Regions from separate parts of the Arthrobacter sp. 2MCAF15 genome, predicted to be linked through region 2. Evidence: riboswitches for the same ligand, from Rfam matches in the RefSeq annotation. Region 2 holds a riboswitch; the other holds the start of a gene.
The links. Region 2 has a riboswitch for glycine ahead of gcvP (aminomethyl-transferring glycine dehydrogenase). Riboswitches for the same ligand answer to the same signal wherever they lie in the genome.
Positions count from the first base shown of each region.

Region 1 (9,343 bases), on a different contig from region 2:
TCCGGACCGGTGACCCAGACTTCGCCCATGTGGGAGAGGTCGAACAGGCCCGCGGACATGCGGACGGCGTGGTGCTCGGCGAGTTCGGAGCTGTACTTCAGCGGCATCTGCCAGCCGCCGAAGTCGGTGAAGGAGGCGCCGAGCTTCTTGTGTTCTTCGTAAAGTGCCGTGTAATTCTCAGTCATCGTTGGCTGTCCTTACTTGTTTGAGCCGGAGTTGGCGGAGTCGTCGGAGTGGCCTGCTGTGTCTTCTTCGAAGGCTTCGAGGGGAGGGCAGGAGCAGATCAGGTTGCGGTCACCGGCCGCGCCGTCGATCCGGCCGACCGGCGGGAAGTACTTGTCCTGCTTGAGCGTGTGGACCGGGAAGACGGCCTGCTCGCGCGGGTACTCGCGGGTCCAGTCGGTGCTGATGACGGCGGCGGCGGTGTGCGGTGCGTTGCGCAGCGGGCTGTGCTCCACGGTGAAGTCGCCGTGGGCCACCTGGTCGATTTCGGCGCGGATGGCGACCATGGCCGTGATGAAGCGGTCGATCTCGCCGAGGTCCTCGGATTCGGTCGGCTCCACCATGAGGGTGCCTGCCACCGGGAACGCGAGCGTGGGGGCGTGGAAGCCGTAGTCGATCAGGCGCTTGGCCACGTCCTCGGCGGTCACTCCGGTCTTGGCCGTGAGTTCGCGCAGGTCCAGGATGCACTCGTGCGCCACGAGGCCGCCCTCGCCGGTGTACAGAACCGGGAAGGAGTCGTTCAGGCGGGCCGCGATGTAGTTCGCCGCGAGCAGGGCCGACTTGGTGGCCTCGGTGAGGCCCTGGCCGCCCATGAGCTTCACGTAGGCCCAGGAGATCGGCAGGACGCCGGCGGAGCCGTAGCGGGAGGCGGAGATCGGGGTTCCGTCGGCGCCGTTGGCCGGATCGGCTGCGTTGCCCGGCATGAACGGTGCCAGGTGGGCCTTGGCCGCGACCGGGCCGACGCCGGGTCCGCCGCCGCCGTGCGGGATGCAGAAGGTCTTGTGCAGGTTCAGGTGCGAGACGTCGCCGCCGAACTGGCCCGGCTGGGCCAGGCCGACGAGGGCGTTGAGGTTGGCGCCGTCGATGTAGACCTGGCCGCCGGCGGCGTGGATCGCGTCGCAGACCTCGCGGACGTCGGCGTCGTACACCCCGTGGGTGGAGGGGTAGGTGATCATGATGGCGGACAGGGCGTCCTTGTTGGCCTCGATCTTGGCGTTGAGGTCCATGTGGTCGATCGTGCCGTCGGAGGCGGTGGCCACGACGACGACCTTCATGCCGGCGAGCACGGCCGAGGCCGCGTTGGTGCCGTGGGCGGAGGCCGGGATCAGGCAGACGTTGCGCTGGGCCTCACCGCGGGAGAGGTGGTAGCCGCGGATGGCCAGCAGGCCCGCGAGTTCGCCCTGGGACCCGGCGTTGGGCTGGATGGAGACCTGGTCGTACCCGGTGATCTCGGTCAGCTGTGCTTCGAGGTCGTCGATCAGTTCGCGCCAGCCGGCGGTCTGCGAGTCCGGGGCGAACGGGTGGATGGAGGCGAACTCCGGCCAGGAGATGGCTTCCATCTCGGCCGTGGCGTTCAGCTTCATGGTGCACGAGCCCAGCGGGATCATGGTGCGGTCCAGGGCAAGGTCGCGGTCCGAGAGGCGGCGGATGTAGCGCAGCAGCTGGGTTTCGGAACGGTGGGTGTTGAACACCGGGTGCTGGAGGTAGTCGGAGGTCCGTTCGACGGCGGTGTCCAGGCCGAAGGAGGAGTCTGCTGCGTCAACGACGCTGGCCCCGAAGGCGGCGACGACGTCGGCGACGATGGCCGCCGTCGTGGCCTCATCGGCGGAGATGCCGACGGTGTCGGCGTCGATGGCGCGCAGGTTGACGCCCTTGGCGTCGGCGGCCGCGATGATCTCTGCGGCGCGGCCCGGCACGGAGACGGTGATGGTGTCGAAGAACGAGGTGTGCAGCACGTCGAGGCCGGCGGCCTTCAGGGACGCCGCGATGGTCCTGGCGTTGTTGTGGACGGTCTGGGCGATCGCCTTCAGCCCGTCGGGGCCGTGGTAGACGGCGTAGAAGGATGCCACGATGGCCAGCAGCGCCTGGGCGGTGCAGATGTTCGAGGTGGCCTTCTCACGGCGGATATGCTGCTCGCGGGTCTGCAGGGCCAGTCGGTAGGCGGGGACGCCCGCGTTGTCCTTGGAGACGCCTACGAGGCGGCCGGGCATGGAGCGTTCGAGCCCCTTCTGGACCGCCATGTAGGCCGCGTGCGGGCCGCCGAAGAACAGCGGCACGCCGAAGCGCTGGGCGGAGCCGACGGCGATGTCGGCGCCCTGCTCGCCCGGGGACGTGATGAGGGTCAGGGAGAGGAGGTCGGCCGCGACGGTGACGAGGGCGCCGCGTTCCTTGGCGTCGGCGATCACGGCGGTGTGGTCGAACACGCGGCCGGATACGCCGGGCTGCTGCAGGACGACGCCGTTGATGACCCCGGCGGGCAGGCCCTTGGAGAGGTCGGCGACCTCAACCTCGAAGCCGAGGGCCTCGGCGCGGCCCTTGACGATCGCGATGGTCTGCGGGAGGCAGTCGGCGTCGAGGACGGTCTTGCCGTCATGTGCGGCCTTGTTCTTGTTGGCGCGGCGCATCATCAGCACGGCCTCGGCGACGGCGGTGGCTTCGTCCAGCAGCGAGGCGTTGGCGATCGGCAGGCCGACGAGGTCCTGGACCATGGTCTGGAAGTTCAGCAGCGCCTCGAGCCGGCCCTGGGAGATTTCCGGCTGGTAGGGCGTGTAGGCGGTGTACCAGGCCGGGGCTTCGAGGATGTTGCGGCGGATTACCGGCGGGGTGAGGGTGTCGTAGTAGCCCTGCCCGATCATCTGCACTGCGGTCTTGTTTTTCGCCGCCAGCTTGCGCAGTTCGGCGAGGACTTCGACTTCGCTGAGGGCAGCGGCGAGCGCGAGGTCGGAGTCCTGGCGGATGTCCTTCGGAACGGCGGTGTCCACCAGGGCGTCGACGGTGTCGTAGCCGACAGCCTTCAGCATGGCGTCGACGTCGGCCTGGCGGCGGGCGCCGATGTGCCGGTCAACGAAGGACGTGGAGGCTGGGGTAACAGTCACAAGGAACTCCATAACTCAGGCGGCGCAGGGTACGCCACATTGATTCGGGTTCCTCCCCGCTCTGTATTGGACCTGAGAGTTTCCGCGCAGCCCGCATCAGGGGCTCCGCTTGCACCGTCGGTGAGCACAACGCGCTAAGGACGCACCTGCTACTTTCCAGAGATGCCTTGCCGCGGCGGTACGTGGGCCTGAGAGATTCCTGGGGAGGATTTGCTCCTACGGCGCCTGCTTGTACCTACTTGCAGGACTCTCCCGCCGCAGATCAAAGGCGTATTCAATTGGGGTGACAACAGTCACAGCACTCATTGTCCTATGCCGGGCGCGCGTCCGCAAACTCCCTCCCGGCGGCGGCCCCAAGTTACAGGTCCGGCCACGCGAGTTCGCCGCAGGCGTGCGGGGACGCCGTTTCGTTCCGGCGTAGTCGCAGGCTTCCGGCGTATTCGGCGAGCGGGGTCTCGGCGGCCGTCAGCGGCGCAGCTTCTCGACGGCGGCCAGGAGGCTCTCGACGTCGTCATTGACTTCCGGCGGCTGCCCGCCCGGCCCCCGGCCCAGCATGGCGTTGAAGTACAGCCCGTCCCCCATGTACAGGACGGCTTTCGCCATGGCGGGCCCGACGTCGGCGGCCAGCAGTTCCAGCCAGTTCGCCTGGGCGGCGGCGAAGCGGCGGAGGGTCTCCTGGTGCGCCACCTCGGCGAGCCTCGTGGCCGCGACGAACACCCGGTCCATGGGGGTGTCCGCCCACACCGAGGATTTGATGAAGTACACCGCCGCACCCTCGGGGGCCTCAGCCATGGCGGCAACATCGGCAGCGAGGTGCCCGTCCAGCCGCTCGAGCAGGACCGCGATCATCGCCTCCTTGGTCGGGAAGTGGTAGAGCAGGCCCCCCTTGGAGACTCCGGCCCGGCGCGCGACGGCGTCCAGCGTCGCGGCGCGTTCACCGACTTCGATGAGCAGGGATTCGAAGGCGTGGAGAACGGCCTCGCGGGCGACGGGTTTCCTGGGCATGCCTCCCATCATGCCTGTCCGGTGGCGCATTTCTTAACTGTACCGTCCAGACGGTATAGTTATGTTCCATGAGCATTCCGTCGATCACCGTCACCACCAGCACCCTGTCGGCCACCGGCCCCCGGGCCCCGTGGCGCGACTGGGTGGCGCTGGCCCTGCTGATGTTCCCTGTCCTGCTTGTGGCCGTGGACAACACCGCCTTGACGTTCGCCCTGCCCGCCATCGCCCGCAGCCTGGACGCCTCCGGCGTCGAACTGCTGTGGATCATCGACGCCTACCCCCTGGTTCTGGCCGGACTCCTGGTTGCGATGGGCAGCCTGGGTGACAGGATCGGCCGGCGCCGGCTGCTCTTCGTGGGCAGCGCAGGTTTTGCCGCGGTCTCGGCCTTGACGGCGTTCGCGCCGAGCGCCGAATGGCTGATCGCAGGCCGCGCCGGGCTTGGCCTCTTCGGCGCCATGCTCATGCCATCAACGCTTTCCCTGATCCGCAACATTTTCCCGCAGCCCAACCGGCGCAGATTGGCCGTGGCAATCTGGGCCGCAGGCTTCTCCGGCGGCGCCGCCCTCGGGCCGATTGCCGGCGGCTGGCTGGTGGAGCACTTCTGGTGGGGCGCCGTCCTGCTGGTCGCAGTGCCGATCATCCTGCCCCTGCTGCTGCTCGGTCCGGCATTGATCCCGGAGTCCCGCGACCCAAAGCCCGGACGCGTGGACGTGCCCAGCATCATCCTGTCCCTGCTGGTCATGGTGCCCGTTGTCTACGGGATCAAAACCCTCGCCACCCACGGGCCCTCGCTGGAGGCCTTCGCGAGCATCGGAGCCGGGCTGCTCATGGGCTACGTGTTCATCCGGCGCCAGCGCGCCCTGGCCAGAGGCCACAAGGCGGACCACAGCACGGCGCCCATGCTCGATGTCAGCCTCTTTGGCAACCGGGTCTTCAGCACCGCCATCACCGCCAACGTCCTGGCGCTGTTCTCCTTCAACGGCTTCATTCTCTTCCTGGCCCAGCACCTGCAACTGCTGGAGGGGCAGTCCCCCTCCGCCTCCGGTGTCGCCATGGTCCCGGCCCTCATCGCCACAGTCGTTGCCGGGCTGCTGGTGGTCCCCCTGGTGCGCAAGGTCCGGCCCGGCTTTGTGGTGGCCGGCGGCCTGCTGCTGAGCGCGGCGGGCTACTTCCTGGTGGCATTCGGCGACCACAGCCACGGCCCGTCACTGCTGCTGGCCGCGCTGCTGGTCCTCTGCCTGGGCGTGGGTGCCGCGGAGACGATCTCCAATGACCTGATCCTGGGCGCTGCGCCTGCGGACAAGTCGGGGGCCGCCGCCGCCATCTCCGAGACCGGCTATGAAGTGGGGTCCCTGCTGGGCACGGCGATCCTCGGCTCGATCCTCACGGCTTCTTACCAGGGCAACCTCCGGCTCCCCGCAGGCGTGTCCGAGCTCGCCCCGGCCTCTGCCACGAACCAGGCCGGCGAGACCCTCGCCGGCGCCGTGGAGCTCGCGGGGATGCTTCCGGCGCCGCTGGCAGAGGCGGTGACGGCGGCCGCGCGCACCGCCTTCGACTCGGGCGTACACATCACGGCCTCCATCGCCCTGGTCCTCATGTCCGGGGCGTGCGTGCTCGCCGCGGTCCTCCTGCGGAAGGTGCCGAAGGCAAGCTAGCAGCACCGGTTCCATCGCCGTCGGGCTCGAGTTCGACCGTGCTCAGCGCGACCGACATGCGTTGCCCTTCCAGGACCATTCCGTAGCTGAAAAACTCCAGCGTCCGGCGCCGGGAAAATACCCGACGCCGGACGCTGGAGTTTCGTGGGTGCGGCCTGGTGCTAGCAGGACCTACTTGCTGTCCGGAGTGGTCACGCTGGCGGTGGCCTTCATGGTCTCGGCACTGACCATCCAGGCGTACTGCTCAAACTTTGCGATGAACTCGTGCAGCAGATCGGCGGTGGTGGGGTCTTCATCGTCCACTTCGTCATGGACTTTGCGCATGGTGCCAACGGCCGCCTCCAGCGCTGCGACAATGCGTTCGATCGCGTCCTTCGTGCTGATCAGCCCCGCCGGAAACTCGGCCAGCGCGGTGGACTTGGAAACCGTGGAGTTTCGGCCGTCAGGGAGGGCGTGGAGGGCGCGCATGCGCTCGGCGAGGTCGTCCGCGAACCCGCGGGCGGCGTCGACGATCTCGTCCAGCTGGAGGTGAAGGTCCCGGAAGTTGGTCCCGACGATGTTCCAGTGCGCCTGCTTGCCCTGAACGTGGAGTTCGATCAGGTCCACCAGGACTGCCTGCAGGTTGGTCGTCAGTGTGGGTGTTGCTTTCATGCGTCCTCCTCGATAGAACCGGTGCGGTGGAGGCCGCGCGCGCCGCGTACTGGCGGCCCGGCCCATGCTTTCGACGCTACCGCAGGGCGGCGTCGGGCCGCGACGGTTCGGGGAGGAATTTCTCGATCAGCTTACTAAGCCGGCTTACTAACTGCTTCGGGGGCGGCTAGACGGCTTCGTTGAGGACCGGGCCGCGGGGGAACACGGCACGGGTGATGCCGCCGGATGTGGCCTCGGAGAGCTGGGTGAGGTAGTCGTTGCGGCGCCGCGGCGTAATCCTGGACTGGGGTTCGAACGGCTGCGCGGGGTCATCGGCGTAGTGCGCGGTCAGTCCGTCGCGCATCAGCCGGATGGCCTCCGAACGCTGCTGGGACACCGCAGCATGGGTGGATCCGAGTTCGGCGGCCAGGTCTTTGACCGTCCGGTCGCCGAAGTAGATCTCCTCCACGACGTAGCGCATCCGTTCCGGCAGGGATTTCACGGCGGCCCGCAGGTACTGGAGCCGTTCATCCGCGAGCACGGAGTGTTCCGGGGTGAGGGTCTCGGCGGCCAGGGTATCCACCACGGCCTCATCGAGGGGTGTCAGCGTGCGTGAGGCATCCGCGAGCGCGGCCTCCACAACGCTCTGCTGGACGCCAAGGGCGGAGGCGATCTCGTCCACTGTGGGCGTGCGGCCAAGGGCGGATGCCAGGGTTTCCTGGACGGACATGGTTTCCTTGATCCGCCGGCGGGCGGAGCGGGTGGCCCAGTCGCTGGCCCGCATCTCGTCCGCGAACGCGCCTAGGATGCGCCGGCGGGCGAACGCGCCAAAGGGGACCCCGAGGTCGGGATCGAACGAATCGGCCGACGTGATCAGGGCAATTGCACCGGCCGAGGCCAAATCATCGCGAGAAAGGTGTGACGCCTTCGAGCACAAATCTGAGACGAGATACCCCACCAGCGGAAGGTGCTGCGTGACCATCTCGTTGCGTTCCACGCGATTCAATACTGTGTCCCCCCATGAGACCGGATCCGAAGGGCTGTAGCCCTTAAAACGCCGAGAACCGCACCCAAACCGACCGGTACTCCCCCCATTGGAGTCAGCGTTCGCAAGCAGGGCGCAGCACCCATGGAGGAAACCTATCACCTGATCCCGGATCTGCGTGTACCCTCAGGGAAAAGCTTGGCAAAAAGTGCGGTACCCGCCCCGAAGCTGCGATTCAGGGGGCGGAAAGAGAATGGGGCCCATGAGCGCAAGTGATCTGTCCGCGGCGCTGTGGCAGGAGCGCCGGCAGCTGGAACTGCTCCTTTTCAGGCTGGAAACGCTACGGCTGCACGTCGGGGCCGGGAATGTGGAATGGCTGCGCCTCATGGCTTCCGAAATCGAAGCCGTGCTGGACCGTTTGCGCTTTGAAGGCCTGGCCCGGAGTGTCGAATCTGCCGTCGTCGCGGCCCAATGGGGTATGCCGGCACAAGCGACGCTGGTTGAACTGATTGCGGCCGCACCCGCCGGCCCCTGGGCCGAGATCCTGGGTGAGCATCTGGACGCCCTGCACGCACTTCTTGATCGGCTCGGCGCGGCCGCCCGCGTGAACGAAGAGGCACTGCGGCTCCTCCCCTTGCCGGGACGTCCCGGCCCGGCGGGCACCGCCGGACTGCTGGATCAGCTGGCCACTGGCGGAAACCTGGAGCGGGTCCTGGCCGTGGTCCGGCGCGCACCCCAGCCCGCCCTGGCCCAGTATCTGGGCGGGGAAAAGGACTGATCCGGGACCTGGCTTCAGCCCTTGGCGGAAGGTGCGGGCGGCAGGAGCCCGCGCAGCGCGTCCTCGGCCTCCGGGCCGGCTTCCGCCGCGGCGAGGTTCGCGGCCGCGATGGCTTCGATGACTTCCCGGCGCTGGATGGGCACGCCCCGGGGTGCCTCAATGCCTATCCGAACACCGTCGCCGCGGCCTTCCAGGACCGTGATGACGATGCCGTCGCCGATCATGATCTGTTCGCCCGGCTTGCGTGTAAGTACCAGCATCTTCTCAATCTACCCTTCACCGCGGGGAGCTTCGGACGATTCCCGCCGGTTCTGCCATGTCGGACCCGGACCGGCGGGACGGGCGTCGATCCAGCCCACGGGCAGGCCCAGGCCATTGACGCTTTCAGGCGACCCCGTCTCCGAGGCGCCGACCACCGCCACCGCGGCAACGTTGAGCTGGGCGGAGAGCACGCCGACCCAGCGCTTCGTGTCCTCATGCTTGCGTCCGGCATCGACCACCACCCAGACCTGGTCGGCGGAGAGCGCGGCCACGGACTGCACCCGGGCCAGGGCGTTGCGGGCTTTGCCGAGTCCGAACGCCACCAGGACGGTGCGCTCAGTCAGCACCGCGTGGGCGCGGGCGGCCGTGGCGCTTTGCCGCCCGTCAACGTGCAGGTGGCCATAGGCGGAAAGCTCGCCGGCGGTCCGGACATCCGCACCGCCCGCCGCCATGGACATGGCCAGGGCGGCATCCATGGCGTCCTCCCCCAGCCCGACCAGAACCACGAGATCGCCGACGCCGTTCAGCGGTGCGGGGGCAACCCCGGCATCCCCCGGCGCCCGGCCCGGCGCGGCGGCGGGAGTTGAAACTGGAATTGAGGCGGCGGGTGTTGGGGCAGCAGGACTTTGGGCAGCACGGTCGGCCGGCCCGGCGTAGCTTTCGGCGGGAACTCCGACGGCGGAAGCCGGGTCGGCGGCGGGAACTGGTTCCGCCGGGGTCCTGAGCCCGGCGCCGAGCTGCTCCAGGATCTCCGCAAAGTCCCGTGACTCGGTGGACACACCGGCGGCGGGCCGGTGCAGGCTCAGCTCGGCGGCGTCCGCCTCTTCCAGCAGTGCGGCGATGGCGGCGCCCTGAAAGTGATGGGACGGTCCGACGGCGGTCCTGGCCGCAGCAGGCGCGGCCGGCGGTCCGGTCTGGGCTGCGGGTGCGG
Region 1 covers NZ_JBFRGZ010000020.1:1,996-11,338, forward strand. The annotation lists gene gcvT (glycine cleavage system aminomethyltransferase GcvT) at 1-185, opposite strand, end outside; gene gcvP (aminomethyl-transferring glycine dehydrogenase) at 198-3,110, opposite strand; glycine riboswitch at 3,150-3,263, opposite strand; glycine riboswitch at 3,265-3,363, opposite strand; gene AB4089_RS19130 (TetR/AcrR family transcriptional regulator) at 3,564-4,103, opposite strand; gene AB4089_RS19135 (MFS transporter) at 4,172-5,758, shown strand; gene AB4089_RS19140 (Dps family protein) at 5,930-6,409, opposite strand; gene AB4089_RS19145 (sigma-70 family RNA polymerase sigma factor) at 6,576-7,394, opposite strand; gene AB4089_RS19150 (flagellar protein FlgN) at 7,636-8,151, shown strand; gene AB4089_RS19155 (carbon storage regulator) at 8,166-8,411, opposite strand; gene AB4089_RS19160 (hypothetical protein) at 8,421-9,343, opposite strand, start outside.
Region 1: another riboswitch for glycine. It lies ahead of gcvP (aminomethyl-transferring glycine dehydrogenase); the one in region 2 lies ahead of gcvP (aminomethyl-transferring glycine dehydrogenase).

Region 2 (9,343 bases):
TCATCATTCCCAAATCGGTCACGCCGTCGCGGATCAGCGACAACCTGGACGTGTTCGGCTTCGATCTGTCCGCGGATGAGCTGGCCGTTGTGGACGGACTCGAACGGGACGGCCGCACCGGCCCGCACCCGGCCGAATTCAACGGCTAGCCAAGCTAGACACCGGACGGCGGCTGCTCAGGGGAGCGCGTACACGCGGCGGGCGTTCTCGCGCGCGACGAGTTGCACGATCCTGCGGGCGTCTGCCTCCGAACAGTCGTCGTCGTCGATCCATCCGCCTACTACCTTGGCGATTGCGTTGCGCCACAGCCTCGCCCCGAGGTAGTGAAGTTCGGCCGGGCCGAGGGCGTCGGAGGAGTACAGGATCCTGGTGAAGGGGGCCAGTTCGAAGGAGCGGGCCACCAGATCCCGGCTCCGTGACCCGGTGTAGTTCACGGCGAGGCCCACGTCGATGTAGACGTTCTCAAAGGCATGGGCCAGGTAGCCTGCTTCGCGCTCGAACGGATAGCAGTGGAGCAGCATGATGGGTGTGTCCCGGACTTCGGCGGACCGGAGAAAGTCCAGGAGGTACAGGGGATTGGTCTTGTGGAGGTCCAGGTCTCGGTCGCCGAATCCGACATGGAACTGCACGGGAAGCTTCATCGACACGGCCGTATGGATCCCGTGGGCAATGAGTGTCACGTCGGTGAGCCTCGCCTTGGTGCCGGCGCGCGGGGTCTGCTGCCAGCGGCGGGCTGCCTCAGTGACCGCCGCCGGTGCTGGCCGGTTGAGGTCCTGGTCGAATCCTGCCCGGTAGGCGAGAACGGTTTTGACGCCCACGGCGGTGCGCGTGAGTTCGTGGAGCCGCTGGCCGAACTCGTCGACGTAGTCTGCCGGGTTGGCAATCTCCCGGATCAGCGACTCGGCGAGCAGTTCCAGCCGAACGATCTCGTGGGTGCGCGCGCCGGAGACCTCGGCCATGCCGGCCATGCCGAGGTAGTCAGCGGCGTCCAGTCCTGTGTCGATCAGCCAGTCGCTCACCCCGGCAGCGCGGGTCATACGCCGGCTGACCTCGAGTTCTCCTAGCTCGGCGCGCCGGCTCCAGTACTCCGCCGGTGAGGCGTGCCGGGGCAGATCAAGAATGCCGCTGCACCAGCGCCGGATGGCGAGCCCGATTTGTGTGTTGTAGGCGTCCCCGGGGTTGGCCAGTGGTTCGGTGTTCCCTTCGTTCAGCGAGTTCTGAAAGCGTGCCTCATCACCGTCGGCGTGAAACGCGCCATGCACGTGGTGATCGACGAGGCTGACGTGTTCGACAAAGTCCGGGAAGTCACCGCCCGCCATCAGATCGACCAGGCAAGTCGAAAGCGTTCGGCGAGCTCGTCCGGCGTGAGTTCGGCTGCGATGCGCTGTTCGTAGCGCCGGACAGCCACCGTGGCGTCGACGACGGCGTCTCCGAGAAGCCTGCGGGCAAGGCTTGAGTTGTCCAGGGTGTCGATGATGGCGGCGGGGGAGTTTGAGAGCAGCCGGACGTTTGCCTGGTGCCGTTCGTTTTCCGAAAGCCGTCCGGGGTCACCCGGGATCTCTGCCGGAAGCCCGCTTTTGCCGCGGATGCCGTCAAGGGCGAGGGCAAGGATGGCTGCGGAGGCCAGATACACGTTCGCCGACGGGTCGACGATTTTCACCTCGACGTTGGCTCCGTGCGGATTGCCCTGGCCCTCGTTCAGAAAGCGCACCGAGGCTTCCCGGTTTTCCAGGCCCCAGCACAAGTAGGCACCCGACCACGTGCCGGGCGCCAACCGGCTTCCGGACAAAACTGACCCCGTGAGGAAACCCTGGACATCCGGGAGCCCTGCGATGATTCCGCCAATGGCAGCGCCTCCCTCGGCGGAGATGCCGTGCGGTCCGCTGCCGCCGGAGAACAGCGGCACTCCGTTCCTTCGGAGCGAAAAGTGCTGGTGGGCGCCGTTTCCAACGCTGCCGGGAAAGGGCGACGGCGAGAACGAGGCCATCATGCCGTGGGCCCTGGCGACGATGCCCACGATAATCCTGGCAAGGACCACCGTGTCCGCGGACTGGACCGGCGGGGCCGGGGGAAGGGAAAACTCGAACTGGTTCCTGCCGTACTCGGCGTGAAGCTGCTCCAGGGGAAGCCCGGCCTGGTTCAGCGCTGAGAGCAGGTCATCGAGGAATTCCGATCGGTCCAGGAGGCCGGTTGCCCCGTACGGAACCCAGGGCGCGGTTTCCAGCGCTGCACCATCCGGGGCGACGAGAAAGAATTCCAGTTCGTGGCCCACGAGCGCCTGGTACCCGGCCTCGACCAGGCTGCCCTCGACGTCGGCCAGGCAACCGCGGGCACAGGCCGGAGAGGCGGCTCCATCCTGTTCGAAAAGGCGGGCCGGTGCCCATGCCCGGCCGCCGGGCAGGACACGGAGTCCCGCGATGTCGATCTTCAGGCGCATATCGCCGACCGTGGTGATGCTGTCCGTGAACGCTATCCCGCCGTCGATGGTGAAGACATGCCAGACGGGGGCGGCGCCCATCCCGGATTCGTGGAAGATTTTGAGCCGCGCCAGCGGAACGCTCTTGGCCAGCGTGATGCCCGAAGCATTCACCACCGTGCCGATCACGGTGCGGACGCCGGCAGCTTCGAGTTCGCGGTGGGCTTTCGCAACGGCGGATTCGTCGGCTGATGCGATGGGGGTCATGCGCCTATCATGCGGCCGCTCCTCATCCAATGAAAGGCTCACCCAATGAAAGACGCCCCCTCTGCACTGGGATCGCACCCGGGCACGGGTTTCCGGCCACCAGCCCGAGGCCCGTGCGGCTCCCCGGGAACCCGACGGCGGCACGTCCCGCCGTCGTCCACCCCAGCTGCCTAGATGTCCGCAAGCGTCAGCGCCGGCGGCGATTTTCCGTCGATGTCCAGGACGCCGAACTCCTTTGCCACCGCAGCGGCGATGAGCACCTGGCCGGTCCGCGTCATCAGGTCCGGATCATGGAACAGCGCATTGATCACCCGGCCGATGAACTCGGGGCTTTCGCTGGTCGAGAGATCGAATGCACCGCTTTCCGCCGCGGCCAGGACCGCCTCGGTGCGGACCAGGCCGGGGTAGAGCGAGATGACCGGAATGTCGAACGGTCTGAGCTCGACGGCCATGTCGGAGGTCATCTTGTCGGTGGCCGCTTTGGCGATGCCGTAGATCGTGTTGCCGAGGTGGCGCTGCGCGGCCCAGAAGCTGATGTTGACGATCAGGCCGCGGTGCCGCGGCGTCATCATGCGCGCCGCGTGCGCCGAACACACAAATGCGGCGCGGACTCCGGCGTCCATCATGCCGGTCCAGCGATGCGGCGCCTGCTCCCAGAACGGTGCCGGCCACGTGAACGCGCCGCCTTCGATCATCTTCTCGTACCCGCCCCAGGCGCAATTGACCAGCAGGTCGAGGCGGCCGCCCTCGGTCCGGATCGTGTCGAACACGTGCGCGGTCTCGTCATCGTTGAGATGGTCGCAGCGCAGGCGCACGATCTCCCGCGGGAGGTCCGCCTGCTCGATCGACCGGCCCGTGCCATAAACCCGGAACCCCGCGGCCTGAAGGGCAAGCGCGATGCCCCGGCCGACACCGCGGCTCGCGCCGGTCACCAGCGCAACGCCACCCGTTGGCGCGTCACTGCGTTCGCGTTCGCTGGTCATGCCAAGCGGCCCCCGCTTACATTTCGTCCCGTGATCCCCATGATAGGCCGGGCCCGGCGCCTGGTGCCCGCGACTTTCTCGGGCCCAGCACCCGGAGGCGGCCCTATCTAAATACGCACCCTTCGGGTTTACTGGGCCGCAAGGCTGACACGCAAAACATGGAGGGGGGAACCATGCGGTCCAAAGGAACATGGCAAATCGCAGCGGGCTCGATATTGCTGGTGGCCACGTTGTTCACGCTGCCGATGCCACTGGTTGAGGTGTTCTCGGGCAGCGCCGGACAGGGTGCGGCGGCTGTGTTCGTCCTGGGACTCGCGCTTCTAGCCGCTGGCCTCGGTTTGGTCGCCGTGGGTCTGTACAAGCGATCGCGGAACCTGAAGACGGCGCGCAGTTACGACACCAGGGAGCCCACCTCCTCCGACGAGGACCGGCCGACCAATCCTCATTCGATGCCCCATAGCTATGCCGCCCTTCCGCCTCCGGGGTAGACACTCCCAGCTCAAGAAACCAGAACCTCAAGAAACTCAGAACCACAAAAAATAAGACGACGACGGCGGGTGGTCCCGCCGTCGCCGTTCATGCAGCCCTGAAACCAGCACAGCCGCGGTGCCCTGAGAACGCGGCCTGAGGCCTTGAGGCAGCGCTTCGGCGCCTTAAATCCGGCTATACCCGGTGGCTGCCGCGACGAGCGCAACACCCTCGACCCCTTGACGATGTGACCTGCGTCGCGTAAATTGTTCAACAATTCGGATTGTTCAACAATCCAACAATTGATCCTAATAATTGAACGCAGTCCCGACTTCCGCAGCCCATCACGGTAGCCGCACACGCACCCGAAGGTCCCGACCCGCATCGCCGCAGGCCCGGACCGAAAAGGCGCACCAACACCAGCCGCCCGCACTTGGCTGACATCCCCACTCTTCATGGAGGTACACATGGCCGCTTCATCCGTAACGGCCCCCGCTGACCCGAAGCCCTTTGTAGGGCGCAAGGGCATGTACAAGGCATTCGCGGCCAGCCTGACCGGAACCGCACTGGAGTTCTATGACTTCGCTGTCTACTCCGCCGCGGCTGCGATCGTTTTCCCGCTGATCTTCTTCCCGGCCTCGGACCCTGTCACGGGCACCCTGTTGGCCTTCTCCACCTACGCCGTGGGCTACATTTCCCGGCCCGTCGGCGGCATCATCTTCGGTCGGCTCGGCGACGAGATCGGCCGCAAGAAGATCCTGGTCATCACGCTCATGCTGATCGGCGCCGCCACGTTCCTCATCGGCCTGCTGCCCACGTACGGCAGCATCGGCATCATTGCCCCCGCCATCCTGGTCTTCCTTCGCTTCGCGCAGGGTGTCGGCGTCGGCGGCGAGTGGGGCGGGGCAGTGCTGCTCTCCAGTGAATTCGGTGACCCGAACCGCCGCGGCTTCTGGGCATCCGCCGCGCAGATCGGCCCGCCCGCCGGCAACCTGATGGCCAACGGCGTGCTTGCCGTCCTGACCATGGCCCTGTCCGAAGAGGATTTCCTGAACTTCGGCTGGCGAATCGCCTTCCTGATCTCGGCCCTGCTGGTGGCCTTCGGGCTCTGGATCCGGCTCAAGCTTGAAGACACCCCCATCTTCAAGGCCATGGAAGCCAAAGGAGACAAGCCCAAGTCCCCCATCCGCGAAGTCCTGGCAACCCAGCGCCGCCCCCTCATCGCAGCCATGCTCAGCCGCATCGGCCCGGACGTCCTCTACGCTTTGTGCACCGTCTTCATGCTCACCTACGGCATTCAGAAACTTGGCTTCGACCGCGGCCAAGTGCTGGTGGCCGTCCTGATCGGTTCGGCACTCCAGATTTTCACCATGCCGCTCGCCGGGGCCATCTCCGACCACATCAACCGCCGGCTGGTCTACGCAATCGCCGCAGTGGCCGCCGCCGTCTGGGGGTACCTGTTCTTCATCGTCCTCGAAGGTCGGTCCCCGGTCATGCTGATCGTGGGAACGGTGCTGGGCCTGCTCTGCCACTCGTTTATGTACGGACCCCAGGCGGCCTTCGTTGTTGAACAGTTCTCGCCGCGGCTCCGCTCCACCGGCAGTTCGCTGGCCTACACCTTCGCCGGAATCATCGGTGGCGCTATCGCACCGTTCATGTTCACCCTCCTGCTGAGCACCTTCAACAGCTGGGTCCCGGTTGCCATCTACCTCAGCGTTGCCTGCCTCCTGACCCTGGTGGGCCTGGCCCTGGGCCGGGACTCCGACGTTGCCGAGGACCAGGAGTACCTGCAGCCTTCAACTGAGCTGGTGGAAAATGATCCGGCTGTAAATGAGCTGGTGGAGGCCCGATGAACCAGGCCAACGCACACCTGGCACCCTCCGATGCGCGCCTGAAGTTCCGCAACGGCCTGGTCACCCCCACCTCCGGATGGGGCGATGGCTACACCCAGGCAAACCTGATAGCGGTGACGGCGGACTACGCCGACGAATTCATCGAATTCTGCCGGCTCAACCCCAAAGCCTGCCCCGTCATCGACGTCATCCCGGCGGGACAGTACGGGAGCGTCCTCGCCGCGGGGGCGGACATCCGCACTGACATCCCGGCCTACCGGGTGTGGGTGGACGGCGAACTTGCCGATGAAGTCACGGACGTCGCATCGGTCTGGCGTGATGACATGGTGGGCGTCCTCATTGGCTGCAGTTTCACCTTCGAAGCCGCGCTCGCCAGCGCGGGCGTCCCGCTCCGGCACACCGAAACCGGCCGCAACGTCCCCATGTACCGCACGAACATCGAGTGCACCCCTGCCGGACGAATCCACGGACCGATGGTCGTCTCCATGCGCCCGATGCCGCCCGAACTGGTCGAAACGGCCATCAGGGTGACGTCGGAGGTGCCCAAGGTTCACGGCAGCCCGGTTCACGTCGGGACGCCCGGGGACCTCGGCATTGCCGACATCAACCGTCCCGACTTCGGCGATGCGGTGGAGATCCGGCCGGGGGAAGTGCCGGTTTTCTGGGCCTGCGGCGTGACACCGCAGAGCGCAGTGATGGCATCCAGGCCAGCCTTCGCCATCAGCCACGCCCCCGGACACATGTTCATCACTGATGTTCCCGAAAGCACCTACCGGGAACGGCCAGGAGCGTCATCGTGAAGAAGAGATTTCCCGTAGCCGAGAAACGGGCACGCAGGATCATCAAACTCTCAGCGCCGCGGCGTCAAGCCACGGGCACCCACTGCGAACTGACCGGAGTCTGGCAGAGCCCGGCCGGAGCGAGCATCTCGATGCACGAGGGCCAGCTCCTCCCGAGTGATGCCGGCCGGCCGTGTGTCTGGACGTACGCGGGCCAACCGGCAAGCAAGGCCGATTCCGGGGCCGCCCGGTGGGCAGCTCCGGAGTATCACAGACTGTAAGGGCACCAAACGGCAAGCGGACGACGGCGGGACTTTTCCGCCGTCGTCCGCTTCCGGCGACTCCGGTGCCGTGCCGTACCTCCGAGGCTCGGCATTCGGCCTCCACGAACCTCCCCGGCCGGCGGACTAGTTGGCCTAGCCTCGCGGACGCGGACCGGCCTGCGGTTGTTATCGTCAAACAACGCCTCATACGGACCCACCTCTTGCAACCGGCCCCTGCAACAAGTAACGTGTGAGCCGTGTCACCCACCAGTGGCACAGCTTATGATCTGCGGCGGGAGAGTCCTGCCGGTACGTTCAGCAGGCGCCGTAGGAGCAAATCCTCCCCAGGAATCTCTCAGGCCCACGTACCGCCGCGGCAAGGCAACTCTGGAAAGCAGTCCGGGAAACCGGGCTCACCGACGGTGCAAGTGGCGCCTGCTAACAGCAGGCAACGCGGAAACTCTCAGGTCCAATACAGAGCGGGGAGGAACCCGAATCATCGTGGCACTCTGTGCCACCTGAATTATGGAGTTCCTCATGACGATTCAGTCGTCCCCGTCCACGTTCGCAGACCGCCATATCGGTGCGCGCCGCCAAACAGACATCGACACCATGCTCAAGGCCGTCGGCTACGACAGCGTAGACGGCCTCGTAGACAATGCACTCCCCGCTTCCATTCGCCAGGAAAAGCCGCTCAGCCTGGACAGCGCCCTCAGCGAAGTTCAGGTGCTGGCCGAACTGCGCAAGCTGGCTTCCAAGAACAAGACCGCCGTGCAGATGATCGGCCAGGGCTATTACGACACCGTCACGCCGCCGGTCATCCGCCGCAACATCCTCGAGGCCCCCGCCTGGTACACGGCCTACACGCCCTACCAGCCGGAGATCTCCCAGGGCCGGCTCGAGGCGCTGCTGAACTTCCAGACCATGGTCCAGGACCTCACCGCGCTGCCGGTCGCCAACGCGTCCCTCCTCGACGAGGCCACCGCCGTCGCCGAAGCCGTGCTCCTGATGCGCAGGGCAAATAAGTCCGCAGGACAGAACGCAGGTGCCCGCGACGGCAAGACGGTCCTGGACGCCGACTGCCTCCCGCAGACCATCGCCATTGTGCGGGGCCGCGCCGACGCATTGGGCTTCGAGGTCGAGGTCGCCGACCTCTCCCAGGGACTGCCCGCCGGGGACATCAACGGCGTCGTCCTGCAGCAGCCGGGCGTTTCCGGCCGGGTGTGGGACCAGTCCGCCGTGATCGCAGAGGCCAAAGGCCGCGGCGCCCTGGTCACCGTGGCAGCGGACCTTCTGGCCCTGACCTTGATCACCCCTCCGGGCGAGCAGGGCGCGGACATCGCCGTCGGTTCCACGCAGCGCCTTGGCGTGCCGCTGTTCTTCGGCGGCCCGCACGCCGCCTACATGGCGGTCCGCGAGGGCATGGAACGCACGCTCCCCGGCCGCATCGTGGGCGTCTCCAAAGATAACGCCGGCGTCCCCGCCTACCGCCTGGCCCTGCAGACCCGCGAGCAGCATATCCGCCGGGAGAAGGCCACCTCGAACATCTGCACCGCGCAGGCGCTGCTGGCCATCGTGTCCTCGTTCTACGCCGTCTACCATGGCCCGGACGGGCTGAAGGCGATCGCCGAGACCGTCCACAACAACGCCCGCGCCCTCGCCGCCACGCTGAAGATCGTCGGCCGCGAACTGGCGAGCGACTCCTTCTTCGACACCCTCACGGTCCGCGTGCCCGGCAAGGCCGCCAAGGTCATCGCCGCCGCCGAGGCCCGCGGCATCAACCTGCGGCTCATCGACGCGGACACAGTTGGCGTGTCAGTCGATGAAACCACGACGCCGGAGGTCCTTTCCGCGGTGGTTGTCGCCTTTGGCGCCGGTCCGGTGGTGGAGGCCAAGGGCTTCGAGCTGCCCGAGGGTGTGCTGCGCACCTCCGACTTCCTGCAGCACCCGGTCTTCAACACGCACCGTTCCGAAACGCAGCTGCTGCGCTACATCCGCAAGCTCTCGGACCGCGACCTTGCCCTGGACCGGACCATGATCCCGCTGGGTTCGTGCACCATGAAGCTGAACGCAACGGCCGAGATGGAAGCCATCTCCTGGCCGGAGTTCGCCTCCATCCACCCCTTCGCGCCGGACTCCCAGACCGAGGGGTGGCGGGAACTCATCAGCGGCCTCGAAGCTGACCTTGCTGAAATCACGGGCTACGACCAGGTCTCGATCCAGCCCAACGCCGGATCCCAGGGCGAACTCGCCGGCCTGCTGGCCATCCGCGGCTACCACCTCTCCCGCGGTGACGCCCAGCGCAACGTCTGCC
Region 2 covers NZ_JBFRGZ010000017.1:2,738-12,080, reverse strand. The annotation lists gene AB4089_RS17495 (aldo/keto reductase) at 1-149, shown strand, start outside; gene AB4089_RS17490 (amidohydrolase family protein) at 177-1,319, opposite strand; gene AB4089_RS17485 (glutamine synthetase family protein) at 1,319-2,683, opposite strand; gene AB4089_RS17480 (SDR family NAD(P)-dependent oxidoreductase) at 2,854-3,666, opposite strand; gene AB4089_RS17475 (MFS transporter) at 4,602-5,987, shown strand; gene AB4089_RS17470 (putative hydro-lyase) at 5,984-6,787, shown strand; glycine riboswitch at 7,313-7,410, shown strand; glycine riboswitch at 7,412-7,517, shown strand; gene gcvP (aminomethyl-transferring glycine dehydrogenase) at 7,555-9,343, shown strand, end outside.